Regions from separate parts of the Nocardioides ginsengisoli genome, predicted to be linked through region 2. Evidence: riboswitches for the same ligand, from Rfam matches in the RefSeq annotation. Region 2 holds a riboswitch; the other holds the start of a gene.
The links. A riboswitch is a leader RNA that binds a small molecule or an ion and turns the genes downstream of it on or off. The one in region 2 is predicted to bind thiamine pyrophosphate.
Positions count from the first base shown of each region.

Region 1: it holds a riboswitch for thiamine pyrophosphate, as region 2 does, so the genes downstream of both, thiE (thiamine phosphate synthase) here and AB4880_RS07740 (thiamine ABC transporter substrate-binding protein) in region 2, are expected to answer to the same signal.

Region 1 covers NZ_BAABAC010000044.1:14,718-25,790, reverse strand. Annotated here, with positions in the region: gene AB4880_RS23110 (thiamine phosphate synthase) at 1-153, opposite strand, end outside; gene AB4880_RS23105 (thiazole synthase) at 150-914, opposite strand; gene thiS (sulfur carrier protein ThiS) at 911-1,111, opposite strand; gene AB4880_RS23095 (FAD-dependent oxidoreductase) at 1,108-2,106, opposite strand; gene thiE (thiamine phosphate synthase) at 2,106-2,696, opposite strand; TPP riboswitch at 2,688-2,797, opposite strand; gene AB4880_RS23085 (NAD(P)-binding domain-containing protein) at 2,801-3,892, opposite strand; gene AB4880_RS23080 (choice-of-anchor P family protein) at 4,138-5,340, shown strand; gene AB4880_RS23075 (fumarate hydratase) at 5,425-7,113, shown strand; gene AB4880_RS23070 (hypothetical protein) at 7,171-7,536, shown strand; gene AB4880_RS23065 (class II fumarate hydratase) at 7,557-8,948, shown strand; gene AB4880_RS23060 (GlsB/YeaQ/YmgE family stress response membrane protein) at 8,952-9,263, opposite strand; gene AB4880_RS23055 (aggregation-promoting factor C-terminal-like domain-containing protein) at 9,406-10,098, opposite strand; gene phoH2 (RNA 5'-3' helicase PhoH2) at 10,314-11,073, opposite strand, start outside.
Region 2 covers NZ_BAABAC010000013.1:257,316-268,388, reverse strand. Annotated here, with positions in the region: gene AB4880_RS07780 (MarP family serine protease) at 1-442, shown strand, start outside; gene AB4880_RS07775 (acyl-CoA dehydrogenase family protein) at 464-1,729, shown strand; gene AB4880_RS07770 (enoyl-CoA hydratase/isomerase family protein) at 1,744-2,514, shown strand; gene AB4880_RS07765 (oxygenase MpaB family protein) at 2,778-3,689, opposite strand; gene AB4880_RS07760 (oxidoreductase) at 3,752-4,945, shown strand; gene AB4880_RS07755 (NAD(P)H-dependent amine dehydrogenase family protein) at 5,000-6,121, shown strand; gene AB4880_RS07750 (SDR family oxidoreductase) at 6,118-6,942, shown strand; gene AB4880_RS07745 (MBL fold metallo-hydrolase) at 6,952-8,019, shown strand; TPP riboswitch at 8,135-8,243, shown strand; gene AB4880_RS07740 (thiamine ABC transporter substrate-binding protein) at 8,230-9,291, shown strand; gene AB4880_RS07735 (ABC transporter permease) at 9,288-10,937, shown strand; gene AB4880_RS07730 (ABC transporter ATP-binding protein) at 10,937-11,073, shown strand, end outside.

The DNA.
Region 1 (11,073 bases), on a different contig from region 2:
GGCGATCTTGGCGCGCTCGTCGTCGGGCAGGTCGAGCTCGCGCAGCAGCACGATCCTCAGCCCGGCGTCGGCGGCGGCACCGAGGACGTCGCGGAGCGAACGCCCGGCCCGCACCTGGTGACGGTCGGTGAGGACGACGAGCCGGCGGCTCATCCGATCCTCCCGAGCACCGGGCTCGACGCGCGCGCCTCGCTCCGCCGCGGGATCCGGCCCGCCGACCAGGCCAGCCGTCCGGCCTCCACGCCGAGCCGCAGCGCGCTCGCCATCGCGACCGGGTCGTCCGCGCGGGTCACGGCCGTCGCTGCCAGGACCGCGTCGCAGCCGAGCTCCATCGCGAGGGCGGCGTCGCTCGCCGTGCCGACGCCGGCGTCGAGGACGACGGGCACGTCGACCGCGGCCCGTACGGCGGCGATCGCGTGCGGGTTGAGGACGCCCAGCCCCGAGCCGATCGGCGAGCCCAGCGGCATCACCGCCGCACAGCCCGCGTCGACCAGGCGCCGCGCCAGCACCGGGTCGTCGGTCGTATAGGGCAGCACGACGAACCCGCGCCGCACCAGCTGCTCCGCTGCGTCGAGCAGCTCGACCACGTCGGGCAGCAGCGATCGCTCGTCGCCGATGACCTCGAGCTTCACCCAGTCCGTGCCGAGCGCCTCCCGCGCGAGCTCGGCGGTCAGCACCGCCTCCCGCGCGGACAGGCAGCCGGCGGTGTTGGGCAGCAGCCGCACGCCCGCCGTCCGCAGGGCATCGAGCAGGCCGCCCTCCACGAGCGAGGACGTGCGGCGCATCGACACCGTCACCAACGCCGGCCGCGCGGCCTCCAGCACGGCAGGCACCAGGCCCACCTGCGGAAGCCCGCCGGTGCCGAGGAAGAGCCGCGACGACAGGGCCTCGCCGGCCACGACCAGCGCGCTCATCCGCCCTGCACCGCCGTCACGAGCTCGACCACGTCGCCGTCCGCCAGCAGTCGGTCCGGCCACGCCGAGCGCGGCACCACCTCGCCGTTGACGGCGACCGCGACGCCGTCCGGTCGTCCGCCGAGCCGCTCGTGGAGCAGGTCGGCGACCGCCCGGGCCTCCGTCCGGACCGGCTCGCCGTTGCAGGTGATCGTCATCGTGCTCCTTCGGTGATGCGTCGGGGATCGACGACCGGGTCGACGTGGCCGGTCTCGAGGTGGTCGGCGACGAGCTGCGCCGTGAGCGGCGCGAGCAGGACGCCGTGGCGGTAGTGCCCGGCCGCGAGGACGACGCCGTCGACGCCGCTCGGCCCGACCAGGGGCAGGCCGTCGACGGTCGCGGGCCGGTCGCGCGCGGTGCACTCGACCAGCTCGGCCCGGTCGAGCGCGGGCCACAGCGTCCGTGCGGCCGCCAGCAGCCGCAGCACCCCGCCCGCGGTGACGATCGGCGGCGCGGCATGGGCCTCGGACGTCGCGCCGAGCACCACCCGGTCGTCGCCGCGCGGCACCAGGTAGACGGCCTCGCCCCCCACCCAGCCGCGGACGGTACGGCGGGGCGGGTCGTCCGTGCGCAGGCGCAGGATCTCCCCGCGCACGCCCGACACCAGACCGCTCCAGGGCGCCGGCAGCGACGCGCCCGTCGCGACCACGGTGGCCTCGGCATCGCCCCGCGGCGCAGCAGTCACGTCGGCCCGCTCGAGCAGCGCCGCGCACACCGCGCGCGGGTCGATGCTCGCCTCGCACGACAGCAGCGCGCCACCCGCGGCCCGCGCCAGCGTCGGCTCCGCCGACCGGACGCCGGCCCTGCTCAGGGGCTCGGCCAGGTGTCCGTGGCGCGCGAGCAGCGCGACCTGGCGCTCGACCTGCTGCAGGTCGCCCGCGTCGTACCCGACGAGGAGCGTGCCGCTGCGCCGCAGGGGCACGCCGAGCCGTCCGGCCAGCGCCGGCCACAGCGCGAGCGACGCCAGCCCCAGCCGGAGGATCTCCTCCTCGCCGTGCCACACCTCGGCAGCCGGGCTCAACATCCCCGCCGCCGCGTACGACGCGCCTCCGGCCGGCCGCGGGTCGACGACCGTCACCGCATGCCCCCGCCGGACCAGCTCGTCGGCGACGGTCAGCCCGACGATCCCCGCGCCGAGCACGTCGATCCGCATCAGCCGACCGCCGCGACGAGCTCCTTCGCTGCTGTCACGGGATCGGGATGTCGCCAGATGCCGCCGATGACGGCGACGCCGTGGGCCCCGGCCGCGCGCGCCTCCGCCGCGGTCGCGGCCGACAGGCCGCCGATCACGATCAGCGGCAGCACGCCAGCAGCGGCCGTCACCGCGGAGAGGCCCAGGGGTGCGGGCAGTCCCGGCTTGGAGTCGGTCGCGAACACCGGGCCGAAGCCGGCGTAGTCGGCGCCCGCGGCGGCCGCCGCGACGACCTCCGCCCGGGTCCGGCAGGTCGCGCCGACCAGCAGCGACGGCGCCAGCCGGCGCGCGTCGGCGACCGCCAGGTCGTCGGTGCCGAGGTGGATGCCGTCCGCGCCGGCCGCGAGCGCGACGTCGAGCCGGTCGTTGACCACGACCTGGGCGCCGGAGGGACGCACCACGTCGATGACCGCGCGGGTCAGCGTGACGAGCGCGCCGGTGGCGAGGGACTTGTCCCTGACCTGGAAGCCGTCGACGCCGGCGTCGGCCAGGGCAGGCAGCAGGGCGAGGTCGTCGGATTGCGCGACCAGGCAGAAAAGGTGAGGCGTCATCGTGTCCGTTCCTTCGCCGGCATGATCCGGATCAGGTGTGACGGTCGGAGCGGCTTCAGCTCCCTCTCAGCCCGCTGCCGCGGACTCCCGTGGGTTGTCGTCGGTCACGCTAGCGCACGTTCCGCGCCGGAGGCCACCGGGTGCTCGGCGAGATACCGCCGGACGGCGGTCGCCGCCGCGCGGCCGGCCCGGTTGCCCCCGATGGTGCTCGCCGACGGCCCGTAGCCGACCAGCTGCACCCGCGGGTCGCGGACGGCGCTCGTCGCGGTCTGGACGTCGGCGCCGCTCTGCAGCAGGGCGATCCCGCCGTGCTCGCTGCGCAGGTGCAGCGGCGCCAGATGCCCCACCGCGGGCCGGAAGCCGGTCGCCCAGAGGATCACGTCGGCGCGCTCGAAGGAGCCGTCGGCCCAGCGCACGCCGTCCGGCTCGATCCGCGCGAACATCGAGCGGCGTCGCTCGTAGACGCCCAGCCGTGCCGCCTCCTGCTCCTGAGGGCGCAGCGCCAGCCCGGTCACGCTGACCACGCTCGCCGGCGGCAGACCCGCGCGGACCCGCTCCTGCACCAGCTCGATCGCGTGCCGGCCGGCGTTCTCGTCGAAGCGGTCGCGCCACACCGGCGGTCGACGGCTCACCCAGACGACATCGGTCCGCGGGCCGAGCTCCCCGAGGAACTGCACCGCCGAGGCGCCGCCGCCGACCACGACGACGCGCTTGCCGTCGAAGTGCTCGGGCCCCGGGTAGTCCTGGGTGTGCAGCTGCTCGCCGCGGAAGGTCTCCGCGCCCGGGTAGTAGGGCACGAACGGCTGGGTCCAGGTGCCGGTCGCGTTGACCAGGGTGCGCGTCGTCCACGTCCGCTCCCCCGCCCGTACGACGAGCAGGTCGCCGTCGCTGGTCACCTCGTCGACCCGCACCGGCCGGACGACGGGCAGCCGGTGCTCGTCCTCGTAGGCCCCGAACCACGCCGGGACCACCGTGTTGGCGCGCTCACCGGAGTCGCCGGGAGCAGGCGCGTCGGGCAGGTCGGCCACGCCGTGGACGTCGTGCATGGACAGCGAGTCCCAGCGATGCTGCCAGGCGCCGCCGGGGTGGTCGTTGGCGTCGAGCAGGACGTGGTCGATGCCGAGCCGGGTGAGGTGGAAGGACGCCGAGAGGCCGGCCTGGCCGGCTCCGATGACCACCGCGTCGTACACGTGCACGGGGGTGGAACGTCGACGCGCACCCGTCTATGCCGGGCCGATGAGGGTACGGGTCCTCCGTCCCGTTACACTGCCGAACGTTAAATTCTTTGGAGACCACTCCTCAAATCGCCGGGTGGGGGCGAGAGTGGTTCACCTGGGGAACACAACGTCATATTCAACACGGATGGGAATGGGGTCCCAAGATCGTGCGTAGATTCGCTTCCTTCATCACCGCTGCGCTGGTAGGCGTCGCGCTGGTGGCCATGCCGTCCTCGGCGCAGGCTGCCAACGTCGCGTGGGCGTACAACGCCGCCACCGGCGCGACCTTCATCAAGGCCGTCGGCGGTGTCGTCCAGTCCGACCTGACCGCACAGAGCGCCGTCTCGGGCGGCGCCTTCTCCCGCGCGGCGTCCAACAGCACGGTCGGCGGCAAGGTCGGCCAGCTGCTCACCGTGGGCGCGGCCGAGACCAAGACCATCGCCGACTACGACGCCACGACCGGCACCAAGCTCACCTCGTGGGCGCGCACCGCCGGCGTCAGCCTGCTGGGCGGCCTGATCAAGGTCGACGCCATCGAGACCAAGTCGGAGACGCTGGCCAAGCCCGACGGCACGGTCACCCACACCGGCAACTCGAGCCTGCTGGGCATCAAGATCATCGGCGTCGACCTGCCGGTGACGATTCCCAAGAACTTCTCGGTCACCGTTCCCGGCGTCGCCATCGTCAGCCTCAACTACGACATGAGCGGCACCGACGCCAACGGCGCGATCGCGCTCAACTGGGCGATCGCCGTCCAGCTCCTCAAGCCGCAGGGCGACTTCAACGTCGGCACGACGATCCTCGTCAACCCGGTCAACCAGTCGCTGCTCAAGGCCGAGCCCAGCGGCGGCGCGGTCCTCGGCGGCTTCGCCTTCGGCACCAAGATCGCGGCGAACGTGGGCAGCGACATCAAGGTCGTCAGCGACCCGACCGCCCAGATCGGCGTCCCGTTCTCGTCCAGCGGCGGCAAGACCCTGCGCAACACCACCGCCACCCTGGCCGTCCCGGGCCTGCTCAACACCGGCGCCATCACCTCGACGTCGACCTCGACCAAGAACGGCAAGGACGCCGAGATCACGACCAGCAACGAGCTGGTCGGGCTCAACGTCCTCGGCGGGCTGATCAAGGCCGACGCGATCAAGGTGACCGCCCACGGAAAGCGGGTCGGCAGCACCTGGACCGGCGACATGAGCATGACCCTCGTCAACCTGGTCATCGCCGGCCAGACCATCCCGATCAACGTCTCGCCGAACACCACGATCAACATCGCCAACCTCGGCAAGGTCGAGATCAACCGCCAGGTCACCAACAAGAACCTGCGGTCGAACCAGATCCACGCCATCCGGATCACCCTCGACACCGCGAAGGCCGGCCTGCCGGTCGGCGCGGTCATCGAGATCGGCAGCGCGGCGACGATCATCTACTGATCACCAGCACCACCCGTCACGAGGGCCGGGCCGCATCGCGGCCCGGCCCTCGTCGCATTCTGCGAGGAGATATCCTCAGGACTCGTGGCTGAAGCTGAATTCCGGTACTCCGACCTGCTCCCCACCGGTAAGGACGACACTCCCTACCGGCTGATCACCACCGAGGGTGTCGAGACGGTCGAGGGCCCCGACGGGCAGACCTTCCTCAAGGTGGCGCCCGAGGCGCTGCAGCGGCTCACCGCCGAGGCGATGCACGACATCAGCCACTACCTGCGGCCCGCCCACCTCCAGCAGCTGCGCAAGATCATCGACGACCCCGAGGCGTCGGGCAACGACCGCTTCGTGGCGCTCGACCTGCTCAAGAACGTCAACATCTCCGCGGGCGGCGTGCTGCCGATGTGCCAGGACACCGGCACCGCCATCGTCATGGGCAAGAAGTCCGAGGGCGTGCTCACCGGCGCCGACGACGGCGAGTGGATCAGCAAGGGCGTCTACGACGCCTACACCAAGCTCAACCTCCGCTACAGCCAGCTCGCGCCGCTGACGACGTACGAGGAGAAGAACACCGGCACCAACCTGCCGGCCCAGATCGAGCTGTACTCGACGGCCCAGGGTGAGAAGGGCCCGGAGTACAAGTTCCTCTTCATGGCCAAGGGCGGCGGCTCGGCCAACAAGTCGTTCCTGTTCCAGGAGACCAAGGCCGTCCTCAACCCGAAGCGGATGCTGGAGTTCCTCGACGAGAAGATCCGCTCGCTCGGCACGGCCGCGTGCCCGCCGTACCACCTGGCGGTGGTGATCGGCGGCACCAGCGCGGAGTTCGCCCTCAAGACCGCGAAGTACGCCAGTGCCCACTACCTCGACAACCTGCCGACCGAGGGCTCGATGAGCGCCCACGGCTTCCGCGACCTCGAGCTGGAGGAGGAGGTCTTCAAGCTGACCCAGTCCTTCGGCATCGGCGCGCAGTTCGGCGGCAAGTACTTCTGCCACGACGTGCGCGTGGTCCGCCTCCCGCGCCACGGCGCGTCCTGCCCCGTCGCGATCGCCGTCTCCTGCTCGGCCGACCGCCAGGCGCTCGGCAAGATCACCAGCGAGGGCGTCTTCCTCGAGCAGCTCGAGACCGACCCGGCGCAGTACATGCCCGACGCGGGCGTCGCCGAGGACATCTCCGGCGGCGAGGTCGTCAAGGTCGACCTCAACCAGCCGATGAGCGAGATCCTCGCCCAGCTGTCGTCGTACCCGGTCAAGACCCGGCTCTCCCTCACCGGCCCGCTCGTCGTGGCCCGCGACATCGCGCACGCCAAGATCCAGGAGCGCCTCGACGCCGGCGAGGAGATGCCCGACTACCTCAAGAACCACCCGGTCTACTACGCCGGCCCGGCCAAGACCCCCGAGGGCATGGCGTCCGGCTCGTTCGGCCCGACCACCGCGGGCCGGATGGACTCCTACGTGAAGTCCTTCCAGGCCGCCGGCGGCTCGATGGTCATGCTCGCCAAGGGCAACCGCTCCAAGCAGGTCACCGAGGCCTGCAACGAGTACGGCGGCTTCTACCTCGGCTCGATCGGCGGCCCGGCCGCACGGCTGGCCCAGGACTGCATCAAGAGCCAGGAGGTCATCGAGTACCCCGAGCTCGGCATGGAGGCGGTCTGGAAGATCGAGGTCGAGGACTTCCCCGCCTTCATCGTGGTCGACGACAAGGGCAACGACTTCTTCACCGACCCGGGCGGCGCCGTGACGGTGCCGATCACGGGGATCCGGGTGCGCTCGGCCGAGTGATCGGGTGATCCCGGGCGCTCCCGGGGTGGTTGCGGCCGGGTCGGGTACCTCCCGGCCATGGCCGTGACCTCATTCCAGGATCTCCCCCTCGCCGACCGCGACCGGTCGTGGGACGGCGACGCCGCCGAGAAGCGGGTCCGTCGCTGGGCCGGCGCCGAGGACGAGCCCAACGCGAAGTACCGCGACGCGCACGTGTGGTACGACGCCGACGCGAAGGACAACTTCACGTCGTACAAGCTGCTCATCGCCGACGTGGTCGACGACCGCCTGGCCGCCGTGCCGCGGGCGGTGATGGCCGCCGGCGGCGTGATGCAGGGCGCGCGCGGCGGCGTCGACCTGCCCGACAAGGACGCCGACCGGGTGCGCAGCCACCTCGCGAAGTACTACGAGAAGATGGACGACACCCCGCCCTGGGAGGACTGACCCCTGTCTACCCTGGACGGGTGAGCACTCCGGACGGATTCCGCACCGAGCACGACTCCATGGGCGACGTCCTCGTCCCCGCCGCCGCCCTGTGGCGCGCGCAGACGCAGCGGGCGGTCGAGAACTTCCCGATCAGCGGCACGCCGATCGAGCCGGCGCTGATCCATGCGCTCGGGCATGTGAAGGCGGCCGCGGCGAGCGCCAATGCCGCGCTCGGCGTGCTCGACGCCGAGCTGGCGACGGCGATCGCCACGGCGGCGCGGGCGGTGGCCGACGGTCAGTACGACGACCAGTTCCCCATCGACGTCTTCCAGACCGGCTCGGGCACCAGCTCCAACATGAACGCCAACGAGGTCATCGCCTCGCTCTGCGCCCGCGACGGGGTCGAGGCCCACCCCAACGACCACGTCAACGCCAGCCAGTCGAGCAACGACACCTTCCCGACCGCGATCCACGTCGCGGCGGCGCTGTCGGTGGCCGACGTCCTCGTGCCGGCGCTGGAGCGGCTGGCGGGCTCGCTGCAGGCGAAGGCCGACGAGTTCGCGGATCTGGTGAAGTCGGGCCGCACGCACCTGATGGACGCCACGCCGGTGACGCTGGGGCAGGAGTTCGGCGGCTACGCCGCGACGGTCCGCTACGGCGTCGAGCGGCTCGACGCCGTCCTGCCCCGGGTGCGGGAGCTCCCCCTCGGCGGCACCGCGGTCGGCACCGGCATCAACACTCCCCCGGGCTTCGCGGTCGCGGCGATCGAGGCGCTGAGCGCGGCCACCGGGCAGGACTTCACCGAGGCCCGCAACCACTTCGAGGCGCAGGGCACCCGCGACTCGCTGGTCGAGCTGAGCGGCGTGCTGCGGACCATCGCGGTCGGCCTCACCAAGATCTGCAACGACCTGCGCTGGATGGGCTCCGGGCCGACCACCGGCCTCGCGGAGATCCACCTCCCCGACCTGCAGCCGGGCTCGTCGATCATGCCCGGCAAGGTCAACCCGGTGCTGCCCGAGGCCACCCTCATGGTCTGCATGCAGGTCATCGGCAACGACGCCGCGGTCACCGCCGCCGGCGCCAGCGGCAGCTTCGAGCTCAACGTCGCGATGCCGGTGCTGGCCCGCAACGTCCTCGAGTCGGCGCGCCTGCTCGCGCACGCGTCGGCCACCCTCGCCGAGCGCTGCATCGACGGCATCACCGCCGACGCCGACCGGATGCTGCGCTACGCCGCCTCGTCACCGTCGGTGGTGACGCCGCTCAACAAGTACCTCGGCTACGAGGCCGCCGCCAAGGTCGCCAAGCAGGCCCTCGCGTCGGGCAGCACGATCCGCGAGACCGTCCTGGCCTTGGGCTACGTCGAGCGCGGCGAGCTCACCCTCGAGCAGCTCGACGCCGCCCTCGACCTCGCCTCGATGACCCACCCGTAGCGGTCAGGCCTTCTTGCGGCCGGTGACGATCGCCGCCACGATCACCGCGACCGCGGCCACGACGACCTGCCACAGGTGCCGCATCCAGTCGATGCCGTTGGTGGCGTTGTCCCACACCGCCTTGTGGCCGTCGAACGGCGGGTTGTCGTGGCCGAACAAGCCCCAGTAGACCCAGCTGCCCGCGAACATGCCCACGATGCCGCACACGATGGTCAGCCACAGCGGGAACCTGGTGCGGTCACCCGGGGCGACGGCCTTGCCGATGAGGCCGATGATCGTGCCGCCGACGAGGGTGACGATGATGGTCCAGAGCATGAGCCCGCCCCTTCCTCCTCGGGGCACCCGAAGCCCCGCCTGCCTCCATCATGCCTCGGTGGGCGTGACGGGGCCGGGAGGCGGCGTGTCGCGGCGCTGGCGCCTGGCGTGGCACGAGCGACACGCTCGCGCCGTAGAAGGCTCAGTACCAGCCGTGGGACTCGCTGTGGCCCCAGGCGCCGCAGGGGCTGCCGTAGCGGCTCTTGATGTAGCCCAGGCCCCAGCGGATCTGCGTGGCCGGGTTGGTGGCCCAGTCGGGCGCCACGGAGGCCATCTTGGAGCCGGGCAGCGCCTGCGGGATGCCGTAGGCGCTGGACGACGGGTTGTCGGCGTTGACGCGCCAGCCCGACTCGCGGGTCCACAGCGAGTCGAGGCAGCCGAACTGGCTCGAGGAGAAGCCGAACTCGCCCAGCAGCGCCTTGGCGATGTCGCGGGGGTCGGACTGGGAGAGCTTGCGCTCGGCGGTGATCGCCGCCGTACGGGACTCGGAGAGGTCGAGCGACTTGGCCGGCACCGCCTCGGGGCGCAGGTCGCTGCGGGAGACGACCGGCTCGCGGCGGGTCGGGGTCGCGGTGAGGTCGCGCTCGGCGGACTGCCCGGCCTGGCCGCTGAGGCCCGAGGAGGCGGTCACGGCCTGGAGGTCGGCGCCACCCGCGGCGGCCGGTGGGCCGGCCTGCTCACCGGCGAGGCCGGCGGCGACGGAGACACCGGTGACCGCGACGGCCACGGAGGAGAAGAGGACGACGTTGCGCGCAGCCTTGCGGGGAGCCTGCGCCAGATGGGCGTGCTTCGGCGCTCCGCGGTGCTTGGGCGCGGGCTTCGCGTGATTCGACAATTGCTCGTATCTGGGCTCGACGTCAGGGGCGGCGGCCACCGCCCGATCGGGGCCCGACTTGGTCGTCACACCGCCGGCGGCCGACGACCACCATGCCTGAGCCGATGGGGCGAAGCAAACCGAACCGCGGTTTTACACCGTGTTCTCAGGAACCCACGGGTCCCATCGTTCACATCCGCCCCATCGGCCCCGCGAATGTCGCGCGGGCGAGAGGATCAGAGGACCACGTTCTCCAGCATCTCGGTGACCAGCGCCGCGATCGGCGAGCGCTCCGACCGGGTCAGCGTCACGTGCGCGAAGAGCGGGTGGCCCTTGAGCTTCTCGACGACCGCGACGACGCCGTCGTGGCGGCCGACGCGCAGGTTGTCGCGCTGGGCGACGTCGTGGGTGAGGACGACCTTGGAGTTGGCCCCGATCCGCGAGAGCACGGTGAGCAGGACGTTGCGCTCCAGCGACTGCGCCTCGTCGACGATCACGAAGGAGTCGTGCAGCGAGCGGCCGCGGATGTGGGTGAGCGGGAGCACCTCGAGCATGCCGCGGTCGAGGATCTCGTCGACCACGTCGCGCGAGGTGAGCGCGCCGAGGGTGTCGAAGACGGCCTGCGCCCAGGGCGACATCTTCTCCGACTCCGAGCCGGGCAGATAGCCGAGCTCCTGGCCGCCGACGGCGAACAGCGGACGGAAGACGACGACCTTCTTGTGCTGCTGGCGCTCCATCACCGCCTCCAGGCCCGCGCACAGCGCGAGCGCAGACTTGCCGGTGCCGGCGCGGCCGCCGAGCGAGACGATGCCGACGTCGGGGTCGAGGAGGAGGTCGAGCGCGACCCGCTGCTCGGCGCTGCGGCCGTGGATGCCGAACGCCTCGCGGTCACCGCGGACCAGGTGCACCTGCTTGTCGGGGCCGACCCGGCCCAGCGCCGTCCCGCGCTCGGAGAGCAGCACCAGACCGGTGTGGCAGGGCAGCTCACGGGCGTCG
Region 2 (11,073 bases):
CACCGAGCTGGCCCGCGTCGTCCTCTACAACCCCGAGCTCGACGTCGCCGTCCTCGCGCTCGACACGGGCGACGCCCCGGTGCTCGGGTTCGACCAGAGCGTCGGCGCCGACGACCCGGTGGCGATCGTCGGCTATCCGCAGGACGGCCCGTTCGACATCCAGACCGGCCGCGTGCGCGCCAAGCAGAACCTCCGCTCGCCCGACATCTACGGCGACGGCACCGTCGTCCGCGAGGTGTTCTCGCTGCGCGGCCTGGTCCGTCCCGGCAACTCCGGCGGCCCGATCGTCACGCCGCAGGGCAAGGTCGCCGGCGTCGTCTTCGCGGCGTCGGTCACCGACCCCGAGACGGGCTATGCGCTGACCGCCGCGCAGGTGTCCGACAGCGTCCGTGCCGGCACCGGCGCCGACCGCGAGGTCAACACCGGCGACTGTGCGTCGTAGCCGCTGCGCCATAGTGGCCCCATGACCGGGCCGTCGCCGATGTACCCCGCCTACGCCGCGCCGAGCGAGCAGGCCATGCGCCTGTACGAGGAGATGAAGCGCTTCCTCGCCGAGGACGTCCTCCCCGCCGAGGAGTCCTACGAGCGCCACCGCGAGCAGGCCGGTCCCGACGACCACACCGTGCCGCCCGTCGTGGAGGAGCTCAAGGTCAAGGCCCGCGCCCGCGGCCTGTGGAACCTCTTCCTGCCGAGCGAGTCCGGGCTGACCCAGCTCGAGTACGCGCCGATCGCGGAGCTGTCCGGCTGGAGCCTCGAGCTCGCGCCCGAGGCGATCAACTGCCAGGCGCCCGACACCGGCAACATGGAGCTGCTGCACCTGGTCGGCACCGACGAGCAGAAGCAGCGCTGGCTCCGGCCGCTGCTGGACGGCGAGATCCGCTCGGCGTTCGCGATGACCGAGCCGGCCGTGGCGTCGTCCGATGCCACCAATGTCGAGACCCGGATCGAGCGGGACGGCGACGAGTACCTCATCAACGGCCGCAAGTGGTGGATCACCGGCGCCGCCGACCCGCGCTGCCAGGTCCTCATCGTGATGGGCAAGACGGACCCGGAGGCCGCCACCCACCGGCAGCAGTCGATGGTGATCGTGCCCGTCGACACCCCGGGCGTCGCGATCAAGCGCTCCTACCCGGTCTTCGGCCGCCAGGACCAGCACGGCCACACCGTCATCGAGTTCACCGACGCCCGGGTGCCGGTCGGCAACCTGCTCGGCGAGGAGGGCGGTGGCTTCGCGGCCGCCCAGATGCGGCTCGGGCCCGGCCGGATCCACCACGTGATGCGGGCGCTCGGCGCGGGCGAGCGGGCGCTGGCGATGATGGTCGACCGGGCCAAGACGCGCACTGCCTTCGGCGGCCTGCTGGCCGAGCAGTCGGCGGTGCGGGAGAAGATCGCCGAGTCGCGCGTCGAGCTCGACCAGGCCCGCGCGCTGTGCCACCTCGCCGCCCACACCGTCGACACCGAGGGCAACAAGGGCGCCCGGCATCTCATCGCCGCCGCGAAGATCGCCGTACCGCGTGCGGTGCTGTCGGTCATCGACCGCTCGATCCAGCTGCACGGCGCCGCCGGGATCAGCGACGCGACGCCGCTCGCCGCGCTGTGGGGTTGGCATCGCGCGATGCGGATCTTCGACGGCCCCGACGAGGCCCACCTGACCACCCTCGGCCGCGCGGAGCTGACCCGCGAACCGCTGTTCCAGCTCCCGCCCGCCCGGCACGACCAGTTCCGCTGAACCGAAGGATCACGATGACTCTCGTCCGCTACACCCACGACGCCGGCGTCGCCCGGATCACCCTCGCCGACGGCGGCCGGGGCAACCCGATCCACCCCGACTCGGTCGCTGCGCTCCACGACGCCGTCCGCTCCGCCCACCGCGACGGCGCCCGGGTGATCGTGCTCGCCGCCGAGGGCCGGTTCTTCTCGGTCGGCGGCGACCTCGGCGCCTTCTCGGCCGCCGACGACGTCCCCGGCTTCATCGACGACCTCGCCGAGGCGCTGCACCGCGTCGTCAGCGAGCTGGTCCGCTCCGACGCGATCGTCGTCAGCGCCGTCCAGGGCACCGCCGCCGGCGCCGGCTTCCCGCTCGCCGCCGCGGCCGACATCGTCGTCGCCGCCGAGAACGCGAAGTTCAGCCTCGCCTACACCAAGGTCGGCCTCTCGCCCGACGGCGGCAGCTCGCTGCTCGTCCACACCCTCGGCCTCCACCGCGCCCTGCGCCTCGCGCTGCTCGGCGACCTGCTCACCGCCCAGCAGGCCTACGACGCCGGCCTGGTCGCGCGCGTCGTCCCGGCCGACGAGCTGGCCGCCACCGTCGACGCTGTCGTCGCGTCCCTCGCCACCGGCTCGGGCACCGCCCAGGCCGCGGCCAAGCGGCTGCTGCGGGAGGCCGTCGTACCGGCTCCGGAGAGCGCGCTGCGGAAGGAGACGCTGTCGATCCGCTCGCTCGCGGGATCGTCGGACGGGCGTGAGGGTGTGGCGGCGTTCGTGGAGAAGCGGGCGCCGAAGTTCAACGCCTGACGGGCGGCCGCCGCTGGTGGGCCGACGCCGCTTGTAACTCGGTGTCCATGCATCCACCACGGTGCTGTGACCGGTCATGACCCCGTGGTGGATGCCGGTGCACCGTGGTGGATGGGACGGCGGCGGCCTGCCGATGGCGCTGCCCGCCCGGCGTGTGGCCGCGTGTGCTCGCTCTGGCCGACGTCGTATGTAACTCGGTGTTCGTGCATCCATCACGGTGCTGTGACCGGTCATGACCCTGTGGTGGATACATGGACACCGAGTTACAAGTGTCCGCCCGCCGCCCCCGCGTCGCTCCCCGCGTGCCGCACCGGACACCCCGCGACCCCCGGCACCGGGAACGTGCCGAGCTCGCCCAGGGCATAGCCGCCCGGATAGCTCTTGATCCGCGGCAGGTCGGCGGTGAACACCGGCTTGCGGTTGGACGGGGTGTGGCGCAGCAGCCGGGCGCGGGCGCGCATCGCGACCAGGCTGAGCCGGCGGGCGAGCGGCGGGGCGGGGGCGTAGCCGAAGGCGTCGAGGAGGGGCTCGTCCATGAGGGCGCGACTGAACACCTCGACCGGCCGCCGTACGGCGCGCGGGTAGAAGGTCGTCAGCAGCTCGAGGGTGGAGTCGGCGACGCGGCGCCCGCCCTCGTCGAAGGCGAAGTGGGCGCGCTCGTAGTCGTCCATCAGGTGCATGAAGCCGTCGTAGGTCTCCGGGATGTCCTTGATGTTCATGTGTCGCCCGAGCGCGCGGTAGTAGTTGACGCTGGCGCGCAGCTCGTGGTCGGTGAGCGGGCGCCAGCCGTAGGCGTCGAGCCAGCGCTTCGGTACGACGACGAAGGTCGACAGCACGTAGCGGAAGTCGTCGTTGGAGATGTCGTAGGAGCGGTGCATCTGGTTGATCCGGCGCAGCGCGGTGCGGCAGGCCGCGCTGTCGAAGCCGTGGACGAAGGGCGCCTCGAGCAGCAGTGCGGTGTCGTCGTACCGCTTCTGGACGGCGCCGGTGAAGGCGCCGGTCTCGTCCAGGAGCCGGCCGATGCTGGGCACCGCGTAGGTGCGGAAGAGCGCGAAGCTGAGCGCCTGGGTGATGTCCCAGGTGAACTCGTAGAGCGCCAGGTTCTGGTAGATCTGGACGTACTCGGTCTCGGCGTCGAGAGCGTCGTTGCGGTCGCGCCACAGCGTCTTGGCCATGTGCCGACGATAGGCCCCGCAGGGGTAGAACGTATTCTACTTTGGCCGCTAGAGTGCGCCGCGTGAGCGCTCCCGACGTCTTCGCCCCGGTCGATCTCGGCCCGATCCGCCTGCGCAACCGGACGGTGAAGGCGGCGACCTTCGAGGGCCGCACGCCGTACGGCGAGGTGACCGACGAGCTGATCGCCTACCACCGCGCGCCCGCCGCGGGCGGCGTCGGCCTGACGACCGTCGCCTACCTCGCCGTCGCGCCCGAGGGCCGCACCCACCGCGAGCAGATCGTCGTGGGGGAGCGGACCCTGCCCGGCCTCACCCGGCTCGCCGACGAGATCCACGCGACCGGCGCGGCGATCTCCGCCCAGGTCGGCCACGCCGGCCCGGTCGCCAACGGCCGGTCGAACGCCGTCCCGGCGATCGCCGCGAGCCGGATGCCGAGCCCGCTGTCCATGCAGATGATCCGCGCCGCGAGCGAGCAGGATCTCACCCGCGTCACCCGTGCGTACGTCGACGCGGCCCGCGTGCTCGTCCGCGCCGGATTCGACGTCCTCGAGCTGCACATGGCGCACTCCTACCTCATCTCCTCCTTCCTCGCGCCGGGCCTCAATCGCCGGCGCGACCGCTGGGGCGGCTCGCTCGAGCGCCGCGCCCGGCTCGCCCGGCAGGTCGCGCGGGTGGTTCGCGAGGAGGTCGGCGACGCGGTCGCGGTGACCGCGAAGGTGTCCGTGTCCGACGGCTTCAAGGGCGGCGTGACCACGGAGGCGGGCATCGAGCTCGCTCGGCTGCTGGAGGCCGACGGCCACCTCGACGCGCTGCAGCTCTCGGGCGGCTCGTCGCTGATGAACCCGATGTACCTCTTCCGTGGCGAGGCGCCGGTCGCGGAGTTCGCGGAGGCGATGCCGCCGCTGGTGCGGTGGGGGATGAAGACCCCGGTCGGGCGCAGCTTCCTCAAGAGCTACGACTTCGAGGAGGCCTACCTCAAGCCGAAGGCACTGGAGTTCCGCAGCGCGGTCGCGATGCCGCTCATGCTGCTCGGCGGCATCAACCGGCTCGACACCATGCAGCAGGCGATGGCCGACGGCTTCGACTTCGTGGTGATGGGGCGGGCGCTGCTGCGCGAGCCGGACCTGGTCAACCGGCTGCAGGCCGGCGTCGCGGCGAGCGGGATCTGCATCCACTGCAACCGGTGCATGCCCACGATCTACTCGGGCACCCGCTGTCCCGAGTGGGCGCCGGGTGAGGTGATCCCGGCGCCCTGAGCATGGGGGCCGGAACCCCTTCCCAGGAACTAGAACCTGTTCTACATTCTCTGCATGTCACAGGTCATCCCGGAGAAGCCGTTGCGGGTCGTCGTCTGGTCGACGGGCACCATCGGCCGCCACGCCATCGTGGGCGTCGACGCCCACCCCGACCTCGAGCTGGTGGGCGTGTGGACCTCCACGCCCGAGAAGCACGGCCAGGACGCCGGCCTGCTGGCCGGCCTCGACCGTGAGCTCGGGGTCACGGCGACCACCGACCGCGACGAGCTGGTCGCGCTGCGCCCGGACTGCGTCATCCACGGCGCGATGACCGACGACCGGGTCTTCGAGTCCATCGACGACCTCACCGCACTCATCCGGGACGGCGTCAACGTGGTCTCGTCCGGACCGGTCATCCTGCTGCACCGCGACGGCACGCTGCCCGCCGAGATGATCGACGCGATCGACGAGGCCGGCCGCGAGGGCAACGCCAGCCTGCACGTCAACGGCATCGACCCGGGCTTCGCCAACGACGTGCTGCCGCTGGTGCTGACCAGCCTGAGCCAGCGGATCGACCACATCACGGTGGCCGAGATCGCCGACTACTCGACGTACTACCAGCCTGTCGTGATGCGCGACCTCTTCGGCTTCGGCCAGCCGCTCGACGACCCGGACGTCAAGCCGCTGCTGTGGGAGCCGGGCATCCTGACCACGGCCTGGGGCCCGGTGGTCCGCGTGCTCGCGGCCGGCCTGGGCGTCACCCTCGACGAGCCGCTGATCGAGGAGGTCGACCGGCGTCCCGCCGAGCGCGACACCAAGACCGTGTCGCTCGACGTCGCGGAGGGCACCATGGGGGCCGTCCGCTTCAAGGTCATCGGCACCGTGGACGGCGTCCCGCGGATCACCCTCGAGCACGTCACGCGTACGTCGCCCGACCAGGTGCCCGAGTGGCCCAAGCCTGCCGAGGGCGACGGCTGCTACCGCGTCGAGATCACCGGCGAGCCCTGCATGAAGCTGGAGTTCAGCCACCACGGCGAGCACGGCGACCACAACGTCTCCGGGATGATCGTCACCGCCCAGCGGCTGATCAACGCGGTGCCGGCCGTCGTCGCCGCCCAGCCCGGCCTGATCACCGCGCTCGACCTGCCGCTGGTCACCGGCCGCGGCCTGGTCGCCGGGACGAAGGAGGCCCGATGAGCATCCTCGACCGCTTCACCGTCACCGATCACGTCGCCGTCGTCACCGGCGCGGGCCGCGGGATCGGCGCCGCCACCGCGATCGCGCTGGCCGAGGCCGGTGCCGACGTGGTGCTCTCGGCGCGCACCGAGACCCAGCTGCACGACGTCGCCCGCCGGATCGAGGCCGTGGGACGCCGGGCGTTCGTCGTACCCGCCAATCTCGCGCACACCGAGGAGGTCGCGGGGCTCGCGCAGGCGGCGTACGACGAGTTCGGCCGGCTCGACATCGTCGTCAACAACGTCGGCGGCACCATCCCGAACGCCTTCCTCGACACCGACGTGGCGTACCTGGAGGAGGCCTTCCACTTCAACGTCGCCACCGCCCACGCGCTGAGCCGGGCGGCCGTGCCGCTGATGCTGCGGTCAGCCGGCGAGGGACGACAGAAGTCGATCACCTCGATCTCCTCGGCCATGGGCCGGCTGGCCGGCCGCGGCTACCTGGCCTACGGGACGGCGAAGGCCGCGCTCGCGCACTGGTCGCGGCTCGCCGCGACCGACCTCAACCCGGAGATCCGGGTCAACGGCATCTTCGTCGGCTCGGTGATGACGAGCGCGCTGGAGTTCGTCGCGGGCGTGCCCGAGATGAAGCAGCAGCTGGAGGACGCGACCCCGCTCGGGCGGATCGGCGAGGCTGAGGACATCGCGGCCGCGGTGGTCTATCTCGCCTCGGCCGCGGGCGCGTACGTCACGGGCAAGATGCTCGAGGTCGACGGCGGGATCCAGGAGCCGAACCTCGACCTGCAGCTACCCGACCTCCGGGCGGAAGTGAACGCTACCTAGAGTGGGCTCATGACATCGGGAGGGATCGCCACCGGACACGCCGTCTCGCCGGACTCGGGCCGGCACTGGGCGGACGAGGGGGCGTGGCGGGTCGCCGACGGCATCCACCGGATCCCGCTGCCCCTCCCGATGGACGCCCTCAAGGCGGTCAACGTCTACGTCGTCGAGGGCGACGACGGCCTCACCCTGATCGACGGCGGCTGGGCGATCCCGGTCGCGCGCGAGCTGCTCGACACCAGCCTGCGCTCGATCGGGTCGGGCTTCGGCGACATCAAGCGCTTCCTGGTCACCCACGTCCACCGTGACCACTTCACGCTGGCGACCGTCCTCGGCCACGAGTACGGCGCCGACGTCGTCCTCGGCCGTGAGGAGCAGCCCGCCCTCGAGCTGCTCCACCGCGCCGGCAACGACGGTCTCGACGAGAGCCCGTTCCTCGCCGTGCTGCGCACCGCCGGCGCCGAGGAGATCGCCGAGCTGTGGGCCGCCGGCCCCGGCGAGCTGCCCAGCCCGGTCGACTGGGCGTTCCCCGACGTCTGGCTCGAGGGTGACCGCACCTTCGACATCGGCCGCCGCCGGATCGACGCCGTCCACACGCCGGGCCACACGCCCGGCCACTACGTCTACGCCGACCAGACCGAGGGCGTGCTCTTCGCCGGCGACCACGTGCTGCCGACGATCACCCCGTCGATCGGCTTCACCGTGCCGCCCGCCGACCAGCCGCTGGGCCAGTTCATGGCCTCGCTGGCGCGGGTCCGCGAGCTGCCCGACCTGCGGATCCTGCCCGCGCACGGGCCGGTCGCGCCGTCGTCGTACGAGCGGGTCGACGAGCTGCTCGCCCACCACGAGGAGCGGCTCGACCAGTGCCTGGCCTCGCTCGAGGAGCGTGGCGACGCGACCTCGCTCGTCGTCGCCCGCGACCTCGGCTGGACCCGCCACGAGCGCGCCTTCGGCGAGCTCGACGTCTTCAGCCAGGGCATGGCCGCGATGGAGACCAAGGCCCACCTCGACCTGCTCGTCGCGCGCGGCCAGGCCACGCTGGTCGACCGCCCCGACGGGGTCGTCTACACGTCGGTCTGACCTGCCGCTGTGCGGAGTCGTGTGCCTGAGACCGCGTCTGGACGGGTTCTCAGGCACACGACTCGGCCGGGGCCACCCGAGGGCGCTGCCGCCCCCGCCCCGATCTAGACTGGGCGCGTACAGACAGGGGAGCCCGCGTGAGCGGGCTGAGAGTGCGGATCCGCCGCAGACCCTCCGAACCTGATCCGGCTAGCACCGGCGAAGGGAGTCATGATGCGCTCGCGCATGCTCACGGGCCTCGCTGCCCTCTCGGCGACCACGCTCCTCGTGACGGGCTGCTCGCTCGTCAGCAACGAGAACGACGGGCGCAAGGCCGACGACAAGACGGTCACCCTGGTGACCCACGAGTCGTTCGCCCTGCCCAAGGAGCTGGTCAAGAAGTTCGAGCAGGACTCGGGCTACCAGCTCAAGATCAGCAAGCTCGAGGACGCCGGCGCCCTCACCAACGAGCTGGTGCTGACCAAGGACCACCCGGTCGGTGACGTCGTCTTCGGCGTCGACAACACCTTCGCCTCGCGGGCGATCGACGCGGGCGTGTTCGCGCCGTACCAGCCGACGCTGCCGAAGGGCGCGTCGACGTACGCACTGCCGGGCGACGACAGCCACGCCGTGACGCCGATCGACAACGGCAACGTGTGCGTCAACGTCGACGACGCCTGGTTCCAGAAGCACGGCATCGCGGCGCCGACGTCGATCGACGACCTCGCCAAGCCCGCCTACAAGGACCTCTTCGTCATCCCGGGCGCGAGCACCAGCTCGCCGGGCCTGGCCTTCCTGCTCGCCACCATCGCCACGTACGGCGACGGGTGGGCCAGCTACTGGACCAAGCTCATGGACAACGGCGCCAAGGTGGTCAAGGGCTGGTCGGACGCCTACTTCACCGACTTCTCCTTCTCCGGCGGCGACCGCCCGATCGTGGTGTCCTACGACTCTTCGCCGGCGTTCACGCTCAACAAGGCGGAGACGAAGACGTCGACGAGCGCGCTGCTCGACGGCTGCTTCGAGCAGGTCGAGTACGCCGGCGTGCTGCGCGGCGACACCACCAACACCCCCGGCGCCCGTGCGGTCATCGACTGGCTGCTGTCGCCGGAGGTCCAGGCGGCGCTGCCCGAGTCGATGTACGTCTTCCCGGTCGCGTCCGACACCGCGCTGCCCGCGACCTGGGCGAAGTTCGCGGTGAAGCCGCAGCGCACCGAGCAGGTCGCGCCGTCCGAGATCACCGCGAAGCGCCAGGCGTGGCTGCAGAAGTGGACCGAGATCGTCTCCCGATGATCACGGCCGGCCGGTTCACCGGGCGAGCGGCGTACGTCGCCCTCGCCGCGGTGCCGGTCGCGGTCGTCGCGGTCTTCTTCGTGCTGCCGGTCGGCGCGATGCTGCACCGCGGCGCCTGGCCGTCGGGGTCGTTCGACCCGGGCGCGGTGCTCGACGTCCTGCGCCGGCCGCGGACCGGGCGGGTGCTGTGGTTCACGGTCTGGACGAGCACGGTCGCGACGACCTGCGCGGTGCTGCTGGGCCTGCCGGCGGCCTACGTCCTGCACCGGCTGAGGTTCCGGGGCCGCGGTCTGGTCCGGACCGCGCTGCTCGTGCCCTTCGTGCTGCCCACCGTCGTCGTCGGGCTCGCGGTGCGACAGCTGATCGCGTCGTCCGGCCCGCTCGGCTTCCTCGGGCTCGACGGGACGCCGGTCGCGATCCTGATCGGCCTGGTCTTCTTCAACGTGGCGGTCGTGATCCGGACCGTCGGGGTGGCCTGGGAGGGGCTCGACCGGCGCCCGGCGGAGGCTGCGGCGGCGCTCGGCGCCTCGCCGTGGCAGGTGTTCCGGACGGTCACCCTGCCCGCGCTGCGGCCGGCGATCGTGTCGGCGGCGAGCGTGGTCTTCCTGTTCTGCGCGACCGCGTTCGGTGTGGTGCTGGTGCTCGGCGGGGTGCGGTACTCCTCTGTCGAGACCGAGATCTATCTCCTCACCGCCGACCTGCTCGACCTGCCCGCCGCCGCGGCGCTCTCGCTCGTGCAGATGCTGGCGGTGGTGGCGCTGCTGGTCGTGGTGGGCCGGCTGCGCGCCGTACCGGACCCGACGGTGCGGCGGGTCGCCGCGGCGCCCGCGCGCCCGCAGCGGCGCGACGTCCCGGCGATCGTCGTCACCACGCTGACGCTCGCCCTGGTGGCCCTGCCGGTGCTGGCCCTCGCGCTGGGGTCGGTACGGCGCGACGGCGGCTGGACGCTCGACTTCTACCGCGCCCTCGCCGGCTCGGCCGACGGCCTGCTCGAGGTCTCGGTGGGCCACGCGCTCCTGGCCTCGCTGCGGATCGCCGTCGACGCGACCTGGATGTCGCTGTCGCTGGGCCTGGTCGTGGCGTTCGTGGTGACCCGGCGGATGCGCTCGCGCGCCGGCCGCCGCGCCCGGACCGTGCTCGACGGCTTCTTCATGCTGCCGCTCGGCGTCTCGGCGGTGACCCTCGGCTTCGGCTTCCTGATCGCGCTCGACGAGCCGCCGCTCGACCTGCGGGCGAGCCCGCTGCTGGTGCCGATCGCGCAGGCGCTGGTGGCGCTGCCGCTCGTCGTACGGACGCTCGTGCCGGTGCTCGCCGGCATCGACGACCGCCAGCGCCAGGCCGCCGCGTCGCTCGGCGCCGGCCCGCTGCGGACCCTCCGGACCGTCGACCTCGCCGTCGTCTGGCGGCCGCTGCTGGCGGCGGCGGGCTTCGCGTTCGCGGTGTCGCTGGGGGAGTTCGGGGCGACGTCCTTCATCGTGCGCCCGGCGGAGCCGACGCTGCCGGTGGTCATCTACCGGCTGCTCGGCCACCCCGGGGCGCTCAACTACGGCACGGCGATGGCCGCGTCGGTGGTGCTCGCCGCGGTGACGGCGGGCGTCATCCTCGTCGTCGATCGGCTGCGCGTGCCGGGAACGGGAGCCTGGTGATGCTGGACCTGAAGGGCGTGGAGGTCGCCTTCGACGGCACGGTCGCGGTCGACGGCGTCGACCTCAGCGTCGCGGACGGCGACGTGCTCGCCGTCCTGGGGCCGTCGGGGTGCGGGAAGTCGACGCTGCTGCGCGC